DNA from 4 places in the Cedecea davisae genome. Region 2 is predicted to be linked to each of the others. Evidence: predicted binding sites of a transcription regulator. Region 2 holds the regulator's gene; each other region holds the start of a gene.
What was found. Region 2 encodes PurR, which represses purine synthesis genes. Its sites were predicted from a motif close to CANGCAAACGTTTGCNTG; they were not measured.
Positions count from the first base shown of each region.

Region 1: cvpA (colicin V production protein) is a predicted target of PurR. The motif match lies at 3,399-3,416, and genes of this name have one in related genera.
Region 3: pyrD (quinone-dependent dihydroorotate dehydrogenase) is a predicted target of PurR. The motif match lies at 3,544-3,561, and genes of this name have one in related genera.
Region 4: purT (formate-dependent phosphoribosylglycinamide formyltransferase) is a predicted target of PurR. The motif match lies at 1,738-1,755, and genes of this name have one in related genera.

Region 1 is NZ_CP172054.1:1,295,149-1,300,653, forward strand. It holds gene ACG1VR_RS06655 (DedA family protein) at 1-79, shown strand, start outside; gene accD (acetyl-CoA carboxylase, carboxyltransferase subunit beta) at 218-1,138, shown strand; gene folC (bifunctional tetrahydrofolate synthase/dihydrofolate synthase) at 1,203-2,471, shown strand; gene dedD (cell division protein DedD) at 2,461-3,177, shown strand; gene cvpA (colicin V production protein) at 3,474-3,959, shown strand; gene purF (amidophosphoribosyltransferase) at 3,997-5,505, shown strand, end outside.
Region 2 is NZ_CP172054.1:2,809,891-2,815,395, forward strand. It holds gene rnt (ribonuclease T) at 1-137, shown strand, start outside; gene ACG1VR_RS13420 (Grx4 family monothiol glutaredoxin) at 180-524, opposite strand; gene ACG1VR_RS13425 (NlpC/P60 family protein) at 888-1,721, shown strand; gene sodB (superoxide dismutase [Fe]) at 1,844-2,425, shown strand; gene ACG1VR_RS13435 (YnhF family membrane protein) at 2,496-2,585, opposite strand; gene purR (HTH-type transcriptional repressor PurR) at 2,877-3,902, shown strand; gene punR (DNA-binding transcriptional activator PunR) at 3,899-4,837, opposite strand; gene punC (purine nucleoside transporter PunC) at 4,953-5,505, shown strand, end outside.
Region 3 is NZ_CP172054.1:3,249,368-3,254,872, forward strand. It holds gene rlmKL (bifunctional 23S rRNA (guanine(2069)-N(7))-methyltransferase RlmK/23S rRNA (guanine(2445)-N(2))-methyltransferase RlmL) at 1-527, opposite strand, end outside; gene ACG1VR_RS15565 (YcbX family protein) at 631-1,746, shown strand; gene zapC (cell division protein ZapC) at 1,743-2,285, opposite strand; gene pyrD (quinone-dependent dihydroorotate dehydrogenase) at 2,439-3,449, opposite strand; gene ssuE (NADPH-dependent FMN reductase) at 3,697-4,272, shown strand; gene ACG1VR_RS15585 (sulfonate ABC transporter substrate-binding protein) at 4,265-5,242, shown strand; gene ssuD (FMNH2-dependent alkanesulfonate monooxygenase) at 5,239-5,505, shown strand, end outside.
Region 4 is NZ_CP172054.1:1,878,009-1,883,513, forward strand. It holds gene kdgA (bifunctional 4-hydroxy-2-oxoglutarate aldolase/2-dehydro-3-deoxy-phosphogluconate aldolase) at 1-448, shown strand, start outside; gene purT (formate-dependent phosphoribosylglycinamide formyltransferase) at 518-1,696, opposite strand; gene ACG1VR_RS09325 (YebG family protein) at 1,833-2,198, shown strand; gene ACG1VR_RS09330 (tellurite resistance TerB family protein) at 2,318-2,989, shown strand; gene ptrB (oligopeptidase B) at 3,118-5,175, shown strand; gene exoX (exodeoxyribonuclease X) at 5,172-5,505, opposite strand, start outside.

The DNA.
Region 1 (5,505 bases), 1.5 Mb from region 2:
AATTATCCTGGTGTCGATTCTGCCCGGCGTGGTGGAAGTCATCCGCCACAAACGCGCTGCGGCGCGGCAGTCGAAATAATACGCGGCAGCGGTTCGACCACTTTTTTATCCAAAGTCGCGGGCCGTTGTGTTTTAATGAGCACCATTTATGGTCTGGGGCAGGAATATCTGCCGCAGAAAAACTGGCATCGACCAGGTTCAAGCAGAAAGGTCATCAATGAGCTGGATTGAACGAATTCTCAATAAGAGCAATATTACTCCCACCCGCAAGGCGAGCATCCCTGAAGGGGTGTGGACCAAGTGCGATAGCTGCGGCCAGGTCCTGTACCGCGCCGAGCTGGAACGCAACCTTGGCGTTTGCCCTAAGTGCGACCACCACATGCGTATGGCAGCGCGCGATCGCCTGCACAGCCTGTTAGACGAAGGCTCCATGGTGGAACTGGGTAGTGAGCTTGAGCCAAAAGATGTGCTGAAGTTCCGTGACTCCAAAAAATACAAAGATCGTCTGGCCTCCGCGCAGAAAGAGACCGGTGAGAAAGACGCTCTGGTGGTAATGAAAGGTACGCTGCACGGCCAGCCTGTTGTGGCCGCGGCCTTCGAGTTCGCCTTTATGGGCGGCTCTATGGGTTCCGTGGTTGGCGCTCGCTTCGTGCGTGCCGTTGAACAGGCGCTGGAAGACAACTGCCCGATGATTTGCTTCTCCGCCTCCGGCGGCGCGCGTATGCAGGAAGCGCTGATGTCGCTGATGCAGATGGCGAAAACCAGCGCAGCGCTGGCTAAGATGCAGGAGCGTGGTCTGCCGTACATTTCCGTGCTGACCGACCCAACTATGGGCGGCGTTTCCGCGAGCTTTGCGATGCTGGGTGACCTGAACATCGCCGAGCCGAAGGCGCTGATCGGCTTTGCCGGCCCGCGTGTTATCGAGCAGACCGTTCGTGAAAAACTGCCGCCGGGCTTCCAGCGCAGCGAGTTCCTGATCGAGAAAGGAGCGATCGACATGATCGTTCGTCGCCCGGAACTGCGCCTGAAGCTGGCAAGCGTGCTGGCTAAGTTTATGAATCAACCGGCACCAAATCCGGAAGCACCGGGCGAGCCAATTGTGGTTCCGCCAGCTCCGGAACAGGGTCAAGAGGCCTGATTCGCAATTAAGGGCAGGCCAGCAGGCTCTGCCCTTTTCTTTATGTGCATGTTAAGTGGGCATCATGGAAAAAGACCTTATTCCTCAAGCCACGTCGCCCCTGGCAACGTGGCTTTGCTATCTTGAAAACCTTCACTCCACCACTATCGATATGGGCCTCGAGCGCATCAGCAAAGTTGCTGCTACGCTGGACGTGCTCAAACCCGCGCCGACGGTCTTTACGGTAGCCGGGACCAACGGCAAGGGAACGACTTGCCGCACCCTTGAAACCGCGCTGATGGCCGATGGCTACCGGGTTGGCGTTTATAGTTCTCCTCACCTGGTGCGTTATACCGAACGCGTTCGCATTCAGGGCGAAGAGCTGCCGGAAGCGCTGCATACCGCCTCCTTTGCGGAAATTGAGGCCGCGCGCGGTGATATTTCATTAACCTATTTCGAATACGGAACGCTGTCCGCATTGCTATTGTTTAAGCAGCAGGCGGTGGACGTGGTTATTCTCGAAGTAGGCCTTGGCGGCCGCCTCGATGCGACTAATATTGTTGATTCTGACGTTGCCGTGGTGACCAGCATCGCGCTGGATCACACCGACTGGCTGGGCCCGGATCGCGAAAGCATTGGCCGTGAAAAAGCCGGCGTCTTCCGCACCGGAAACCCGGCGGTGGTTGGCGAGCCTGATATGCCGCACACTATTGCCGATGTGGCGCAAGAGAAAGGCGCGGTATTGCTGCGCCGTGGCGTAGACTGGGATTATGAAGTTAACGCAAACGGCTGGTCGTTCCGTGATGCTCAGGGCGAGTTAACTCATTTACCGCTGCCGCTGGTGCCGCAGCCTAATGCGGCGACCGCGCTGGCCGCGCTGCGGGCAAGCAAGCTAAACGTGAGCGAAAAAGCTATTCGCTACGGCATTGAGCACGCCACGCTGCCGGGCCGGTTCCAGATAGTCTCGCAGGCACCGCGTGTGATTCTTGATGTGGCACACAATCCGCATGCGGCGGCTTACCTTGCCGGGCGTCTGGCGGCCTTGCCGAAACAGGGGCGAGTGCTGGCGGTGATTGGCATGCTGCATGATAAAGATATCGCCGGAACGCTCGCCTGTTTGTCGCCTCAGGTAGATAGCTGGTATTGTGCTCCGCTGGAGGGGCCTCGCGGCGCAAGCGCCGGGCAGCTTATTGAGCACCTCGGCCACGGCAAAACCTTTGCAAGCGTTGCGGATGCCTGGCACGCGGCGATGGCGGAAGCTACGGCAGAAGATACCGTGCTGGTGTGTGGTTCGTTCCACACGGTGGCCCATGTAATGGAAGTACTGGACGCGGGGAGAGCAGGTGGCGAGTAAGTTTCAAAACCGATTAGTCGGAACCATTATTCTGGTGGCGCTGGGCGTGATTGTGCTGCCGGGGCTGCTGGACGGGCAGAAAAAACACTATCAGGACGAGTTTGCGGCCATTCCTCTGGTGCCAAAACCAGGGGACAGCGACGAGCCGGATATGCTGCCGGGTGCCAGCCAGGCGCTGCCTTCTCAGCCGCCTGAGGGGGCTGCTGAAGAGGTGAGGGCGGGAACCGCCGCGCCGCCGGGGCTGAATAACGGCACTATCCCCAATGACGGTTCTGCCGGTATAGATGAAGTGCCTGTTACCCGCGAGCAGCCTAAGCCGCAGCCGGTGCAGGAAAAACCAAAACCGAAGCCGGTTGAAAAACCTCAGACTAAGCCTGCGACCACAGACCAGACGGAACAACGCCTGGCGATGACCGCCGAGCAGCCGCCAAAAGCAGAAAAACCGGCCGAGAAAGCCCCGACCGGTCAGGCGTATGTTGTGCAGCTTGGCGCGCTGAAAAATGCCGACAAAGTTAATGAAATTGTTGGTAAGCTGCGCGGTGCCGGGTTCAAGGTTTACACATCGCCAGGGACGCCGGTGCAGGGGAAAATTACCCGCATTCTGGTGGGCCCGGATGCTTCTAAAGACAAGCTTAAATCGTCGCTTGGCGAGCTGAATTCGCTCTCTGGTTTGAACGGCGTGGTGATGAATTACTCGCCACGGTAGCGACGTGTGACCCTCACCCCGACCCTCTCCCTGGAAGGGAGAGGGGAAGGTCGCCACCATACTATCCCCTCTCCCCTATGGGGAGAGGGTTAGGGTGAGGGGAAAAACGACGCTATATCCCCCCTTAGCCCCTGCCGGGTGAGGGGAAAAAAGGGCAATTTTTAATGGCGTTGATGCTTTTTTCAGCGCCATTATTTATTTACGCGGGGGAAGGAAATCCCTACGCAAACGTTTTCTTTTTCTGTTAGAATGCGCCCCGAACTGGACGTCAGGGCGATTTATCACGAGATTTTTTCATGGTCTGGATAGATTACGCCATCATTGCGGTTATCGGTTTTTCTTGTCTGGTAAGCGTAATTCGTGGGTTTGTGAAGGAAGCTTTATCGCTTGTGACCTGGGGATGTGCATTCTTTGTCGCCAGTCATTACTACACTTATCTGTCAGTCTGGTTCACTGGCTTTGAAGACGAACTGGTACGCAATGGGATAGCTATCGCGGTGCTGTTTATCGCGACGCTTATCGTCGGTGCAATAGTCAATTATGTGATTAGCGCGCTGGTACAAAAAACCGGCCTGTCGGGTACAGACAGGGTGTTGGGGATCTGCTTTGGCGCACTTCGTGGCGTACTGATAGTCTCCGCCATTCTGTTCTTCCTGGATACCTTTACCGGTTTTTCAAAAAGCGATGACTGGCATAAGTCGCAGCTTATCCCGCAATTCAGTTTCATCATCAGATGGTTCTTTGACTATCTGCAAAGCTCGTCAAGTTTCTTGCCCCGTTAATCGTAGCGGGGTTGTGGCTTAATGAGGAAAAGACAACATGTGCGGTATTGTCGGAATCGCCGGTTTTATGCCGGTCAACCAGTCGATTTATGATGCGTTAACGGTGCTTCAGCACCGTGGCCAGGATGCCGCAGGCATCGTCACCATCGACGCTTTAAATTGCTTCCGTCTGCGTAAAGCGAATGGCCTGGTGAGCGATGTGTTTGAAGCCCGCCACATGCAGCGCCTGCAGGGCAATATGGGGATTGGGCACGTTCGTTACCCAACCGCCGGCAGTTCCAGCGCTTCTGAAGCTCAGCCTTTCTACGTTAACTCTCCTTACGGCATTACGCTGGCGCATAATGGTAACCTGACCAATGCCCACGAACTGCGTAAGAAGCTGTTCGAAGAAAAACGCCGCCACATCAACACCACCTCAGACTCTGAAATCCTGCTCAATATCTTTGCCAGCGAGCTGGATAACTTCCGCCACTACCCGCTGGAAGCAGACAACATTTTTGCCGCCATCGCCGCCACTAACCGCCAGATCCGCGGCGCTTACGCCTGCGTGGCGATGATTATTGGCCACGGCATGGTTGCCTTCCGTGACCCTAACGGCATCCGCCCGCTGGTTATCGGCAAGCGTGATTTGGGCGACGGACGCACCGAATACATGGTGGCTTCCGAAAGCGTGGCTCTGGATACCCTCGGCTTTGAGTTCCTGCGCGACATCGCGCCGGGCGAAGCGGTGTACATTACCGAAAAAGGCCAGCTGTTCACCCGCCAGTGCGCGGATAACCCGGTCAGCAACCCATGCCTGTTCGAATACGTTTACTTTGCGCGCCCGGACTCGTTTATCGACAAGATTTCCGTCTACAGCGCTCGCGTTGAGATGGGCAAAAAGCTTGGCGAAAAAATTGCCCGCGAGTGGGAAGACCTGGATATCGACGTGGTTATCCCGATCCCGGAAACTTCCTGCGACATCGCGCTGGAAATCGCCCGTATTCTTGATAAGCCGTACCGACAGGGATTTGTGAAAAACCGCTACGTTGGCCGTACCTTTATCATGCCGGGCCAGCAGTTGCGCCGTAAGTCCGTGCGCCGCAAGCTGAACGCCAACCGCGCTGAGTTCCGCGACAAGAACGTGCTGCTGGTGGATGACTCCATCGTGCGCGGCACCACTTCAGAGCAGATTATTGAGATGGCGCGCGAAGCCGGAGCCAAAAAGGTTTACCTCGCTTCCGCCGCACCGGAAATTCGCTTCCCGAACGTTTACGGCATCGATATGCCGAGCGCCAACGAGCTGATTGCTCACGGCCGCGAAGTGGATGAGATCCGCCAGATAATCGGCGCTGACGGCCTGATTTTCCAGGATCTCGACGATCTGATTGAAGCCGTTCGTGTTGAAAACCCGGACATCGCCCAGTTTGAATGCTCGGTGTTTAACGGTATTTACGTCACTAAAGACGTTGATCATAAATACCTCGAGTATCTCGAATCTCTGCGTAACGACGACTCCAAAGCGCTGGCTCGCCAAAACGAAGTGGAAAACTTAGAGATGCACAAC
Region 2 (5,505 bases):
TTGACAGCAGCCAGGCACACTCCGCGCTGTACGACACCGAGCAAACCGCCCTGCTGTTCTGCGAAATCGTCAACCGCTGGAAGCGCCTCGGCGGCTGGCCTCTGCCCCCGGCGGAAGAACCCGAGTGCGAAGCATAAAAAAAGCGACCCGAGGGTCGCTTTTTTGTTCGCCGGGCGGGATTACTCCGCGCCTGACTCCTGAGATTTGTACTTCTCTGCGGTCTCTTTAATCAGGGACTGCAATTCGCCGCGCTGGTACATCTCGATGATGATGTCGCAGCCGCCAACCAGTTCGCCGTCAACCCACAGCTGCGGGAAGGTCGGCCAGTTCGCGTATTTCGGCAGCTCGGCGCGAATGTCCGGGTTCTGCAAAATATCAACATAGGCAAAACGCTCGCCGCAGGCGGAAAGTGCCTGAACGGCCTGAGCGGAGAAGCCGCAGCTCGGCAGCTTCGGGGAACCTTTCATATAGAGAAGAATCGGGTTCTCAGCGATCTGGTTTTGAATTTTTTCAATAGTGCTCATTGTCTTGCTTCCTCAAACCTTGATACGGCAACAGTCTGCCATTGTAGCCAGTTGCACCCCGGCCAGAAAACACCAATTTTAGAAAGGTTTTTCCCTGGAATGCGCGGCGATGCAAACATGCTTTAAGAATAACACTTTTCAGCCGCGCGAAAATTAGCAATTTGCTCCATCCACGATCAATAAAACAGCAGATAACCCCCGGGAATGATTAATTTTTTAGCACCAGCTTCCACTTTTGACCGTTAAATAGTAATTGCCTATTAACATTATCGGCTTTTATGCATTAGAATCGTCGGGTTTCGCAAAAATCATACGCAGGCATGATGGTTAGCATCGTGCTTTCATTTATCAGGGGATTGACGAGTGGCGCGGATAAATAAAATCTCTATCACGCTATGTGCTCTGCTATTTGCTTTGCCCTATACTCCTTTGGCGCAGGCGTCCGAGCACGTCCGTCACCATGCTGCACAGAAAAGCCACCCGGCGAAGACCTCAGGTAAAAGCAGCAAGGTCAAAGAGAAAGCAAAAACAAAGGTCAGCACCAGCTCCACAAAGAAGTCCGGAAAGAAAGAAACCGTTCAGGCAAAAAGCAAAGTCGCAAAGAACAAAACCTCCGGCAAAAGCAAAACCCTCGCAAGCAGCAGTAAAAAAACCTCTCAGAAATTGGCCATTCAGCCAACCGCCGCCACCTTCACTGAAAAATGTACCCACCGTAAAGGGCATAAAAAACAGTGCGTAAAGGTGAAGGCAGAAAAAAACCAGACTATCGCTCAGGCGCATAAAGTCCGGGTGCAGAAAGCACAGAAAACGGCAATGAACAAACTGATGGGCCAGATTGGTAAGCCTTATCGCTGGGGCGGCACTTCGCCTCGTACCGGTTTTGACTGCAGCGGCCTCATTTATTACGCCTACAAAGATCTGGTTAACATCCGTATCCCGCGCACCGCAAACGAAATGTATCACCTGCGTGATGCCGCGTCGGTTGGCCGTGGCGAGCTGGAAAGCGGCGATTTAGTGTTCTTCCGCACCCAGGGGCGCGGCACCGCCGATCATGTGGGTGTCTACGTCGGCAACGGCAAGTTTATCCAGTCTCCGCGCAGCGGCCGCGATATCCAGATTACCTCCCTGAGCGAAGATTACTGGCAGCGTCACTACGTCGGCGCCCGCCGCGTGATGACTCCGAAAACCATCCGCTAAATACTGAACTGCCCGGCAACGGGCAGTGCCTTTCTGCTTTTGCACACTCTTTCAATTTGTTACCCTAATAACCACAATAAAAGTAGTTATTTGGTGTACTCAAAATAACAAGGAGTGAAGCAATGTCGTTCGAACTACCCGCCCTGCCCTATGGCAAAGACGCTCTCGCGCCCCACATCTCGGCCGAAACCCTGGAATACCACTACGGTAAGCATCACCAGACCTACGTCACTAACCTGAACAACCTGGTAAAAGGCAGCCCGTTTGAAGGGAAAACGTTAGAACAGATAGTGAAAAGTTCAGAAGGTGGAATTTTCAATAACGCGGCTCAGGTCTGGAACCATACCTTCTACTGGCACTGCCTGGCACCGAACGCTGGCGGAGAGCCAACGGGTGAGCTTCTGGCTAAAATTAACCAGGCGTTTGGCAGCTTTGAGGCGTTTAAAAAGCAGTTTAGTGAAGCGGCAATTAAAAACTTTGGTTCGGGCTGGACCTGGCTTGTGAAAAATAGCGATGGCGGCCTGGCTATTGTTTCTACCGCGAATGCCGGAACGCCGCTGACGACCGACGCCACGCCGCTGCTGACCGTGGATGTCTGGGAACACGCCTACTATATCGATTACCGTAACGCTCGCCCGGTGTACCTTGAGCATTTCTGGGCGCTGGTAAACTGGAGCTTCGTGGCGAAAAACCTCGCCGCCTGATAACCAGAGAGCAAGACGTTTCTCTGTTTGCCAGAAATGTTAAGGGCCGCATTGAGCGGCCCTTATTAAATCAGTGCAGTACGGCGGTTAGCGCACCGGCAACAATCAAGCTCAGTACGACAACCGTGGTCACCACGGAAAACTTCAGATCGGTACTCATCGTAAGCTCCTTTATTTCCCTACAAAGTGTAAGTGGGGTGATTTTCCCACAATTGGCGATAAAAATCCTGCTGGATTTGCACAGATCTCGGTTTTCCCTCTTCCACTTTGCTCCGGGATAAGCCAAAATCCTTCGCTAATTTACCGCGTATCGCCCGGCAACGCCCTCCTCCCGCTGTATGTCGCATTCCCGACAGGCCTGCAACCAACGTGTTGCCCCAGGAGTTAGCGAAGGCAAACGTTTAACACATGAGTTATCAGGAGTTTACGATATGGTCTGGAGTGACATCTAATGGCAACGATTAAGGACGTAGCGAAACGCGCAAACGTTTCCACTACAACTGTGTCACATGTCATCAACAAGACCCGTTTTGTTGCGGAAGAGACGCGCAACGCCGTTTGGGCGGCCATCAAAGAGCTGCATTATTCTCCGAGCGCCGTAGCCCGCAGCCTGAAGGTCAACCACACCAAATCTATTGGCCTGCTGGCAACCTCCAGCGAAGCGCCCTATTTTGCCGAAATTATTGAGTCGGTTGAAAATAGCTGCTTCGCCAAAGGCTATACCCTGATCCTCGGTAATGCGCACAACAACTTTGATAAGCAGCGCGCCTACCTGTCGATGATGGCGCAAAAACGCGTTGATGGGCTGCTGGTGATGTGCTCCGAGTACCCGGAAACGCTGCTCTCCACTTTGGAAGAGTACCGCCATATTCCGATGGTGGTCATGGACTGGGGCGAAGCCCGCGCCGACTTTACCGACTCGGTCATCGATAACGCCTTCCACGGCGGCTATCTCGCTGGCCGCTATCTGATTGAGCGCGGCCATCGCGACATCGGCGCTATTCCCGGCCAGCTGGAACGCAACACCGGCGGCGGTCGCCATGCCGGGTTCCTCAAGGCGCTTGAAGAGGCCAATATCAAGGTGCCGGAGAACTGGGTGGTTCAGGGCGACTTTGAGCCGGAGTCCGGCTACCGCGCCATGCAGCAGTTGCTTAACCAGCCTCATCGCCCTACCGCGGTATTCTGCGGTGGCGATATTATGGCAATGGGCGCCATTTGCGCAGCGGATGAGATGGGACTGCGCGTGCCGCAGGATATCTCCATCATCGGCTACGATAACGTGCGCAACGCCCGCTACTTCTCTCCGGCGTTAACCACTATTCACCAGCCGAAAGAGCGCCTGGGTGAAACCGCCTTTAATATGCTGCTCGACCGTATTGTTAACAAACGCGAAGAGTCGCAGACTATTGAGGTGCATCCGCGCCTGATCGAGCGCCGCTCGGTTGCCGACGGTCCGTTCCGCGACTACCGCCGCTAAACGCTCAGCGGAGCCGGGTTTTGCCGCCCCGGCTCCTGCAGCCATTCCTGATTCATCGTCTCGCTGTCCCCGAGGTAGTCCAGCAGCCAGCTTAAAGCCGGCGAGGCATCGTCCTGCCGCCAGGTCAGGCAACAGGCCGCATCCGGGAACGGATTTTCCAGCGTCAGCTCCCGCCACTCGCCGCCGTCCAGCCATGGCTTAGCAATGTGGGCGGGCACCATGCCAATGCACAGGCCCGCACTCAGGCAGTCCGCCCCCGAAGCCCAGTCCGGCACCACGACTCTGCGCTGGTTATCCAGCAACCAGGTAATGCGCTTGGGCAGAGAACGTGAAGTATCTTCCAGCACCAGCGACGGCCATGCCCTTAGCTCATCATCAGGAATAACACCTTCGTGTTGCGCAAGCGGATGCCCGGAGGAAACCACGCAACGCCAGCTTAACGCCCCCATATCCCGGAACGCATAGCGCCCCCCTACAGGAATGGCCTGAGTTGCGCCTATAGCCGCCTCAACCCGCTCGTCCGCCAGCGCGTCCCACACGCCGTTGAACACTTCCTGAAACACCCGCAGTTCGATATCCGGGAAGTGACGATAAAAATCCAGCACCAGCTGGCGGGTCCGCTCCGGCTTCACGATATTGTCCACCGCGATGGAGAGATGCCCGCGCCAGCCGTTGGCTATCTGCTGGCACTGCTGGCGGGTTGCCATCATTTTTTTGATAACAGAACGCCCTTCTTTAAGAAAAAAGGCTCCGGCGGCGGTTAACTCAACATCGCGATGGCGACGTTCAAACAGCGGCACGGCCAGCCATTCTTCGAGCTGACGTACCGTATAGCTTATGGCAGAAGGCACGCGATGCAGCTCCTGGGCCGCCCCGCTAAAACTGCCGTTGCGCGCCACCGCGTCAACGACCTCCAGAGAATATTCAGACCACATGTTTTTTGCCTGCAAAAATTTTGAATGCAACTCGCAAATATTAGCGTTTCACAAGCGCTTTTGCACTCCGTAGACTCCTGCCCCGTTAACCTGCTATCAAAATCAAGAGAAAACTATGCAACCATCAAAGGGATTTCTTATCTGGCTTGCCGGGCTGAGTGTGCTTGGCTTCCTCGCCACCGACATGTATCTGCCCGCCTTCGCCGCCATTCAGCAAGATCTGGGGACTAACGCCTCGGCGGTCAGCGCCAGCCTGAGCCTGTTCCTCGCCGGGTTTGCCTTCGCGCAGTTAATGTGGGGCCCGCTGTCAGACCGCTTCGGGCGTAAACCTATTCTGCTGATTGGCCTGGGGCTGTTTGCCGTCGGCTGTATCGGCATGCTGTGGGTCGAAGACGCCGCCACGCTGCTGGTCCTGCGTTTTATTCAGGCCGTTGGCGTCTGCTCCGCCGCCGTGAGCTGGCAGGCGCTGGTCACGGATTATTATCCTGCCAACCGCGCGGGCCGCATCTTTGCCACCATTATGCCGCTGGTAGGGCTTTCACCCGCGCTTGCGCCGCTGCTCGGCAGCTGGCTGCTTAACCATTTTGAATGGCAGGCTATTTTTGCCGTGCTGTTCGCCATCGCCCTGCTGCTGATGATCCCCACCCTGCGCCTCAAGCCGCGCACCC
Region 3 (5,505 bases), 440 kb from region 2:
GTTTCTTTGATTGGCGCAGCGCCGGTAGCGTCACGGTAGCCGCGCTGGTGCAGACCTTCGCCGCTGAGATCCAGCGCAATACTGGCGGTTTCTTTATTAAGCCAGACGTTAATACGCAGGTCTGGCTGCTCGCGGTCAACATCAGGGCGCGGCAGATTTTTGCGGGTAAAGGAGTCAACAATTGCATCCTTAACCTTGAGCGCGCCGTACTGGCTGTTGCGAATGGTGTCGTTCAGGCCGCTAAAGTGAACGGCAAAGGTCGCGTTTGGCCCAAACAGCGCCGGCCAGTCAATCGCCATTACGCCGAGGTAAAGGTCGAGATCGCTGTAGACTTTGCACTCGCTAAGCGGCAGCAGAATACGCGAAGCCAGACGGCTCCACATCAGGCTTTGATAGAGTAGACGAGTATCCCCCTGGTAATGTACGCCGCCCTGAACCACCTGGCAGCCCTGGGCGCCAAGATTTTCCAGTTCAGTTTTTAACAGCTCTTCAAGCCCACGCGCCGTACTGGCAAACAGAGAATTCATATCGTCACTTATCAGGTAAAAAGAAAATTGTGGCGCATTATAGCTAATCCGGCACGCATGTCATAAAGTTGCCCCTCTTAATTTACTTCCCACGGAGGGCGCCGTGATTACTTTGTCTCAACTCTTTATTCATCCGGTAAAATCAATGCGCGGAATGGCGCTCTCCCACGCGAATGCAACCGCCACCGGCCTGGCATTCGACCGCATTTTTATGCTTACCGAACTTGATGGCACCTTTATTACAGCCCGCCAGCATCCGCAGATGGTGCTGTTCACTCCCGCGTTTACCCACGACGGCCTTTATCTGTCAGCGCCGGACGGCAGCTCGGCCAGTATACGCTTCGCCGATTTCTCTGCGGAGCCTGCGGCAACCGAAGTTTGGGGAACTCATTTTACCGCGCTTATCGCCCCCGATGAGATTAACCAGTGGCTGAGCGGCTTTTTCTCGCGCCAGGTTCAGCTGCGCTGGGTTGGGGAGTCGCCAACTCGCCGGGTCAAACGCCATGAAGAGGTTCCGCTGTCGTTTGCCGACGGTTTTCCGTATCTGCTGACCAACGAAGCTTCGCTGCGGGATTTGCAAAACCGCTGCCCTGCCAGCGTACAAATGATCCAGTTCCGCCCTAACCTGGTAGTGACCGGCGCACCGGCATGGGCCGAGGATACCTGGAAAGTGGTGCGCATCGGCGGCGTCACCTTCGACGTTATCAGGCCCTGCAGCCGCTGTATCTTTACCACCGTTAGCCCGGAGCGTGGCCGCAAACACCCAAGCGGCGAACCGCTGAAAACCCTGCAAAACTTCCGCACCGCGCAGGATAACAGCGGCGCGGTAGATTTTGGCCAGAATTTAATTGCCCGCAATAGCGGTATCGTGCGCGTGGGCGACGAGCTGGAAGTACTCGCCAATAAACCTGCTAACGTTTATGGTCCGGGCGAAGTTGTCGAAAACCTTGAGCCGGTGAGCCAGCCAGAAAGCAGCGTCACCATTGACTGGGCCGGGCAAAGCTTCCAGGGGAATAATCAGCAAATCCTGCTGGAACAGCTCGAAGGCCAGGGTATTCGCGTGCCTTATTCCTGCCGGGCCGGGATCTGCGGCAGCTGCCGCATTCGTCTGGTGGACGGCGAAGTAAAAGCTTTAAAGAAAGGATCGATCGGCACAGACGGTACGATCCTGTGCTGTAGCTGCGTACCTGCGGGGAATGTTAGCGTAGCGCCGCGTTAAACGGCCTGATCGAGGCTGAGGTTACCTGAGATCGGCTGCGGCCTGAGCCGATCGTTCATCACTTTGATCGCATCGCCCAACTGCATCGTACGCCCCGCCAGTATTAATCCTGGCTGCGCAAGCAGGCAAAGCGCGGCGTTATCGCCGGTTTCAACCACCAGCAGATTCACCTGCTGCATATCTTCGCTAATCCAGACGCAGGCGCCGTCGCCCGTCATCGGCTGCCAGCATTCGCCGTGGGAGACAAAGTGCCAGCTTTTTGGCATTTGCGGTTTCAGGAAACGGATCGCTACCAGCGCGTTCAGCACCAGTTCGGCGCGTTGTTCATTCTCCAGCGCTAAATCACGACATTTTTCTTCAAACGAGAAATAAAGCGCCGCATCGTCAACACAAAACCCTGTGTTTTCAAAGGCATCGGGAGTCAACATTTTACGAGGGAAACGCGAACGGAACAGCATTCCATTGGCCAAATCGAGCATCATTCGATCGTGCTCTTCATCGAAATACCAACGCCAATTATCGTCCGGTTTTATCCGCATATTGCTTACCCTTCATTTATCCCGCATCTGAATTGCCACTCAAATTCTCACCATATTAATAAAAGACCAATATGTTTAAATTAGCAACAGTAGCGGAATATAAAACAACCAGAGCCGAAAATAAAGCCCTGGTTGTTTGCAAAAGGTAAATGCTTAGAGGTGGGTAACGATTTCTTTAATCAGCGGTGGGCCTTTAAAAATGAACCCGGAGTATATTTGCACCAGCGTCGCACCGGCGGCAATCTTCTCACGAGCGGCAATCACTGAATCAATACCGCCGACGCCGATAATAGGTAACCGGCCATTTAATTCCTGCGCCAGCATACGAATAATTTCGGTACTTTTTAACTGTACCGGACGCCCGCTTAAACCACCGGTTTCGTCGCAATGTTTCATGCCCTGAACAAGGCTACGATCCAAAGTAGTATTGGTCGCAATGACCCCATCAATATTATGGCGAACTAAACTATCTGCCACCTGGATCAATTCTTCTACAGAAAGATCCGGGGCGATCTTCACCGCCACTGGAACATATTTATGATGGATCGCTTGCAGCTCCTGCTGCTTATTTTTGATGGCGCTTAAAAGACTGTCCAGCGCTTCACCATATTGCAGAGTGCGTAATCCTGGAGTGTTCGGCGAAGAAATATTAATCGCTATATAACCCGCATACGGATAAATCTTATCCATACAGGTCAGATAATCATCTGCTCCCTGCTCAACCGGCGTGTCTTTATTCTTGCCAATATTAATCCCGAGGATGCCGTCGAAATGCGCTTTTTTTACATTTTCGACCAGGTTATCCACCCCGAGATTATTAAAGCCCATGCGGTTAATCAGCCCTTCTGCCTCTACCAGGCGGAAAATACGCGGCTTGTCATTCCCCGGCTGAGGGCGCGGCGTTACGGTGCCTATCTCGATAGAGCCAAAGCCCATGGCGCCAAAAGCGTCGATGCATTCGCCATTTTTGTCCAGACCTGCGGCCAGACCCAGCGGGTTCTTAAAGGTTAACCCCATGCAGCTGACGGGTTTTGACGGCACGTTCTGGCGAACCAGATGTTCGAAGGGCGTGCCGGATACGCGACGTAATTGCTGAAAAGTGAACTCATGGGCGCGCTCTGGATCGAGCTGAAAAAGGGCTTTACGAACGAAGGGGTAGTACATGAACTCTCCTGGATTCCCGGTGTGCAGACCGGGGCGCTATTATTCACCATCCGGGCAGGGATTGGAATTGACCTGCGGCAAAAAAGCCTGAATAGAGGCAAACGTTTTCTTTCCTCCCTTGCGATATGCGCTTTTTTGCAAATCTATCCCGGAAAAATCACTTAGTGGAATAAAACGGCTCTGCGACTATCAAGCTAATTGTTATCAATGTTAGATAAAAACGAACAATTAGTTATAAGGAGTCGTGATGCGTGTAATTACCCTGGCCGGCAGCCCCCGCTATCCGTCCCGTTCCAGCTCGCTGCTGGAATATGCTCGGGAGAAACTGAGCGCCCTCGATGTCGAGGTTTACCACTGGCATCTGCAAAACTTCTCCCCCGAGGACCTGCTCTACGCCCGGTTTGATAGCCCGGCCCTGCTGGCGCTTATCGAACAGCTCAGCACCGCCGACGGACTGATCATTGCCACTCCCGTCTATAAAGCTTCATTTTCCGGCGCCCTGAAAACGCTGCTCGACCTGCTACCGGAGCGCGCGCTCGAGAAAAAAGTCGTGCTTCCTTTGGCTACGGGCGGCACCGTCGCCCATATGCTGGCGGTGGACTACGCCCTCAAGCCGGTGCTTAACGCGCTCAAAGCCCAGGAAATTCTGCACGGCGTGTTTGCCGACGACGGCCAGGTAACCGACTACCAGCATAAGCCGCAGTTTACGGCGAACCTGCAAAAACGCCTCGACGATTCGCTGGAGACCTTCTGGCAGGCGCTTCATCGCCGCGATATTGCCGTCCCTTCCCCTTTCAGCCGCCTGGGGGTGACCCATGTTTAATTCACTGAAACGCCGCTCCCCGTGGCTGCTCTTTGCAGGCATGATCGCGTTTTCCGCCTATAGCAACGCGGCAGAGAGCGGCCCGGAGCAACTGCGCATCGGCTATCAGAAAGGCTCGGTCAGCATGGTGCTGGCAAAAAGCCACCAGCTGCTGGAGCAACGTTACCCTAATACAAAAGTCTCCTGGGTCGAGTTTCCCGCCGGGCCGCAAATGCTTGAGGCGCTTAACGTCGGCAGCATTGATCTAGGCAGCACCGGCGATATTCCGCCGATCTTCGCCCAGGCCGCCGGAGCGGATCTGGTTTATGTCGGTTCCGAGCCGCCAAAGCCTCAAGCCGAGGTCATTCTGGTGCCGGAAAACAGCCCGCTAAAAAGCGTTGCCGACCTGAAGGGGCACAAGGTTGCCTTCCAGAAAGGCTCCAGCTCTCATAACCTGGTGCTGCGGGCGTTGCAGCAGGCAGGGTTGAAATTTTCAGATATCCAGCCCGCTTACCTCACCCCCGCCGATGCCAGAGCCGCGTTTCAGCAGGGTAATGTAGACGCCTGGGCCATCTGGGACCCGTATTACTCGGCCGCGCTGCTGAACGGCGGCGTTCGCGTGCTGGCGGACGGCAGTAAGCTTAATCAAACCGGATCTTTCTACCTTGCAGCCCGCCCCTATGCCGAAGCGAACGGCGCCTTCCTTCAACAGGTACTGAAAGCCTTTAGCGATGCCGACGAGCTGACCCGTACTCGGCGCGCCGAAAGCGTCACGCTGCTGGCAAAAACCATGGGGCTGCCGGAAGCGGTCATTAGCAGTTATTTAGATCACCGCCCTCCTTCAGCCATTACCCCGGTAAATGAAGACACCGCTGCAAAACAGCAAAATACCGCCGACCTGTTTTACGACAACCGCCTGGTGCCAAAGAAAGTCGATATCCGCACCCGAGTCTGGCAGCCCGCCGCGACGACACAAGGAGCTAAATCATGAGTCTTAATCTGTTCTGGTTTCTGCCGACCCACGGCGACGGTCACTATTTGGGCAGTAATGAAGGCGCACGCCCGGTGGATCACGCTTATTTGCAGCAAATCGCCCAGGCCGCCGACAGGCTTGGCTTTACCGGCGTTTTGATCCCCACAGGGCGTTCCTGTGAGGATGCCTGGCTGGTCGCGGCTTCGATGATCCCGGTTACCCAGCGCCTCAAGTTTCTGGTGGCGCTGCGCCCGAGCGTAGTCTCTCCCACCCTTGCAGCC
Region 4 (5,505 bases), 930 kb from region 2:
GGAAGCCATTATCGGTGCCGGTACCGTGCTGAACCCGCAGCAGCTGGCGGAAGTGACGGAGGCAGGCGCACAGTTCGCTATTAGCCCTGGCCTGACCGAGCCGCTGCTGAAAGCGGCAACCGAAGGCACCATCCCGCTTATCCCGGGTATCAGCACCGTTTCTGAACTGATGCTGGGCATGGACTACGGCCTGAAAGAGTTCAAATTCTTCCCGGCTGAAGCCAATGGCGGCACCAAAGCCCTGCAGGCTATTGCTGGTCCGTTCTCCCAGGTCCGTTTCTGCCCAACCGGCGGTATCTCCCCGGCTAACTACCGTGATTACCTGGCGCTGAAAAGCGTGCTGTGTATCGGCGGCTCCTGGCTGGTTCCGGCGGACGCGCTGGAAGCGGGCGACTACGACCGTATCACCAAACTGGCTCGCGAAGCGGTAGAAGGCGCGAAACAGTAAGCAATAAAAAAGCCCCGCCGCGATGGCAGGGCTTAATCAACAAATCGTCCTTAGTTAAGGGCGATTTTTTTAGCCTTCAACTTTTACCTGAGCCGCAGAAGCAATCGCTCTGGCAACGGCTTCGTCAACGCTATTCCCGGTCGCCAGCGCTACGCCCATGCGGCGTTTACCGCCGATTTCCGGTTTCCCGAACAGGCGCAACTGTAATCCGCCGCCTAATGCCGCCCCGACATTCGAGTATTTAACATTGTCGCTCTGCAACTCGGGCAGGATAACCGCCGAAGCGGCAGGACCGTATTGGCGAATATCACCGACAGGCAGGCCGAGGAAGGCGCGAACATGCAGGGCGAACTCGGACAAGTCCTGCGAGATAAGCGTTACCATGCCTGTGTCGTGTGGGCGAGGGGAGACTTCGCTGAAGATAACCTCGTCGCCGCAAACAAACAGCTCTACGCCGAACAGGCCGTGCCCGCCGAGTGCGGTAACCACTTTCCCGGCAATCTCTTTAGAGCGCTCAAGGGCAAGGTCGCTCATCTGCTGCGGCTGCCAGGACTCGCGGTAGTCGCCATCTTCCTGACGATGGCCAATAGGCGCACAGAAGTGGATCCCGTCCACGGCGCTGATGGTCAGCAGCGTGATTTCAAAATCAAAATTAACCACGCCTTCAACAATCACGCGGCCTTTACCGGCGCGCCCGCCAAGCTGGGCATATTCCCACGCCTGCGGCAGCTGGTCGGCGGTGCGGATGAAACTTTGCCCCTTGCCTGAAGAGCTCATCACCGGTTTAACAATGCACGGCAGGCCGATTTCCTGCACGGCCTGGCGGAACGCCTCTTCGCTGTCCGCAAAACGGTAACTTGAGGTTGGTAACTGTAATTCTTCCGCCGCCAGACGGCGAATACCTTCGCGGTTCATGGTCAGCTTAGCGGCGCGAGCGCACGGCACAACGCGCTGGCCCTGTTGCTCAAGTTCCAGCAGGGCGTCGGTAGCGATAGCTTCAATTTCAGGAACGATAAAGTCAGGCATTTCGGCGGCAACCAGCGCTTTTAGCGCGGCGGCATCCAGCATATTGATGACGTGGCTGCGGTGCGCGACATGCATCGCAGGCGCATTGGCGTAGCGATCTACGGCGATCACTTCCACGCCGAGGCGCTGGCATTCAATGGCCACTTCTTTACCCAATTCACCGGAGCCAAGCAGCATTACTCGAGTAGCTGCCGGGCGCAGAGCTGTTCCCAACGTTGACATGTGATTTAGCCTTAACAGAGAAAAAAGACCGCGGCAGTATAAACGAAAACGTTTGCGTTGGCAGCGCCTTTCCGGCTTGTGTGTTAAAATGAATGACGTTATACTGGATAAATAAACAGGTAAATGGAGCTGCAAAATGGCGGTCGAAATTAAATATGTGGTGGTGAGAGAGGGACAAGAGAAAATGGCCTTTGCCAGTAAAAAGGACGCTGACGCTTACGACAAAATGCTGGATCTAGCCGAAGTGCTGGGTGAATGGCTACAGCAAAGCCCACTCGAGCTTGAAGAAGGGCAGAGCGACACTCTGGCGATGTGGATGGCGGAAAACAAAGACCTGCTGGCAGGCGTGCTGAAAAACGGCAAGCTGCCGGAGCCAGAAACGGCAAGCGTCGGGGCAGAAGCTGCCGCTGCTGAACCAAAAGCGGATGCACAGGAACCGGCTGCGGTATCTGAAGATAACGTTAGCGAACACACCGGGCGCAAACGCACCAAAGCGGCATAACACGGCATGCTGGCGCCGGGCTACCGGCGCGATTCTTTTCCCATCTTTAGCCCTCTGATACGTTTCTTGACGTGCCGTGGCCTACTCTCGACGAGTTAAGCCAATAAGGGGTGCCTGTCATGAATAACTGGTTACAGCAGCTTCAGTCGTTACTGGGGCAATCAACGTCCTCTCAGCAATCTTCCCAGCCAGGCGCTGGCCCGGAGGGGCTTAGCAAGCTGCTGGTGCCCGGCGCACTCGGCGGGCTGGCGGGGCTACTGCTGGCAAGCAAGTCTTCACGCAAATTGCTAACAAAATACGGCACCAGCGCTCTGTTGGTCGGCGGCGGTGCGGTAGCCGGTAGCGTGTTGTGGAACAAGTACAAAGAGCGGGTTCGCCAGAGCCAGCCGCAGGCCAGTGGCTACGGGCATCAGCACTCTTCCGTCGATGTGCGCACGGAGCGCCTGATAACCGCCCTGGTGTTTGCCGCCAAAAGCGATGGTCATATCGACGCCAAAGAACGTCAGTTCATCGAGCAACAGCTGCGCGAAACGGGCATCGACGGCGAAGGCAAAGCCCTGATTGAGCGAGCCATCGACCGGCCGCTGGATCCGCAGCTGCTGGCGCGTGATGTGAAAAACGAAGAGGAAGCGCTGGAGCTTTATTATCTCAGCTGCACCGCTATCGACGTCGATCACTTTATGGAGCGCAGTTACCTCAGCGCGCTGGGCGATGCTCTGAATATCCCGCAGGATGTCAGGGCGAGCATTGAGCAGGACATTCAGCAGCAGAAGCTGGCTCTTCCTGCCTGACGCCTGATTTTCTCCGCTTTTACAGTGCCGGGCTTCCCGGCATTTTCGTGTTATCCCTCACGTTTCGCTTGCAAGCTCGCCTGAATTTGCCACCCTTACAGGGTGTTAAATGACAAATGAAGAAACTGATGCCGCCAAAAGCTAAAAAAATTCCCCACGCTATGACCACTCATGGCGATACCCGCACGGACAACTATTACTGGCTGCGCGACGATGAGCGTGCCGACCCGGCGGTGCTTGAATATCTGAACCAGGAAAATGACTACGGCAAAACGATAATGGAGAGCCAGCGGGCGTTGCAGGACAGGCTGCTGGAAGAGATGATCGCGCGTATTCCGCCGCATGATGTCTCGGCTCCTTATGTCAAAAACGGCTATCGCTACCGGCAGGTGTATGAAAAGGGAAATGAGTACCCGATTTATCAGCGCCAGTCCGCTATGCGTGATGAGTGGGAGGCCTGGGAGCTGCTGCTGGATGCCAACAAACGTGCCGCCCACAGCGAGTTTTACACCATGGGCGGGTTAGCGATTACGCCGGACAATGAAGTCATGGCCCTGGCCGAGGACTATTTATCACGACGCCAGTTTGGCATTCGCCTGCGTAACCTGAAAACCGGCAACTGGTACCCGGAACTGCTGGATAATGTCTCCAGCAGCTTTGTCTGGGCTAATGACTCGGTAACGCTTTACTACGTGCGCAAACACCCGAAAACACTGCTGCCTTACCAGGTCTGGCGGCATACGCTTGGCCATCCGGTTGCGGATGACCAACTGGTGTATGAGGAAAAAGACGATACTTTCTACGTCAGCGTGCATAAGACAACGTCTAAGCACTTTATTGTGATTCATCTTGCCAGCGCGACCACCAGCGAGGCACTGCTGCTGGATGCCGAACTGGCGGATGCTCAGCCGCAGGTATTTGCCCCCCGCCGCAAAGATCACGAATACACGCTTGACCACTACCAGCATAATTTTTACCTGCGCTCCAATAAAGACGGGAAAAACTTCGGTCTTTACCGCAGCGCGGTCAGGGATGAAAAACAGTGGGAGACGCTGATTGCTCCACGCGAGCAGGTGATGCTCGAAGATTTCACCCTGTTCAAAGACTGGCTGGTTGTCGAGGAGCGCCAGCAGGGGCTGACCAGCCTGCGCCAGATTAACCGCCACACCAGAGAATCCACCGGGATTGCTTTTGATGACCCGGCCTATGTGACTTGGCTTGGCTACAACCCGGAGCCGGAGACCGCGTGCCTGCGCTATGGTTACTCTTCCATGACCACGCCGGACACGCTGTTTGAGCTAAATATGGACAGCGGCGAACGCAGGGTCATCAAACAGACCGAAGTTGCGGGCTTTGAGGCCAGCAACTACCGCAGCGAGCATCTCTGGATAACGGCGCGGGATGGCGTTCAGGTACCGGTTTCGCTGGTTTACCACCGCAAGCACTTCCGGCCCGGCAAAAATCCGCTGTTGGTTTACGGCTATGGCTCCTACGGCAGCAGCATGGATGCCGATTTTAGCGGTAGCCGTCTGAGCCTTCTGGATCGCGGCTTTGTCTACGCCATCGCTCACGTACGCGGCGGCGGTGAGCTGGGGCAGCAGTGGTACGAAGACGGTAAATATTTGAAGAAGATGAACACCTTCAACGACTACCTCGACGTCTGCGATGAGCTATTAAAACTAGGGTATGGCGATCCTGACCTGCTCTATGGCATGGGCGGTAGCGCGGGCGGAATGTTGATGGGCACGGCGATTAATTTACGCCCGGAGCTTTTCCACGGCGTGGTGGCCCAGGTGCCGTTTGTCGATGTTGTTACCACGATGCTGGACGAGTCTATCCCGCTGACGACCGGCGAATTTGAAGAGTGGGGCAATCCGCAGGATGAAGAATATTACCGCTATATGAAGCAATACAGCCCTTATGACCAGGTTAGCGAGCAGGCTTACCCGCATTTGCTGGTGACGACCGGCCTGCACGACTCGCAGGTTCAATACTGGGAGCCGGCTAAGTGGGTAGCAAAACTTCGCGATCACAAGCGGGACGATACATTGCTCCTGTTGTGTACCGATATGGACTCAGGGCACGGCGGGAAATCGGGGCGTTTCAAAGCCTATGAGGGCGTGGCGCTGGAGTTTGCCTTCCTGATAGCCCTGGCGCAGGGAACTCTGCCAGGGCGAATGCATTAATCGGCAAGATAATGTTTTAGCGTCATCCGCAGATCCGGGGCCAGCTCTTTGATGTTATTCAGCATCCAGCGAAGATAACCCGGATCGTCCTCGGCGATTTCCGCGATAGGCTTGCCGCGGTATTTGCCAAACATCATGGTGGTCACCAGCGCCGGGCGGCCGGTAACGGTGACCATTTGCTCGGCGCTCCAGCCGGAAACTTCCATTATTTTCAGCAGTAGCGCCGCGGTGATGTAGCAGTCAAACAGCGCCCGGTGCTGATGCAGCCCGGCAGGCGTTTCTACCTCAAGCTTCAGCGATTTATACAGCCCCATATTGCTGTACTTAATC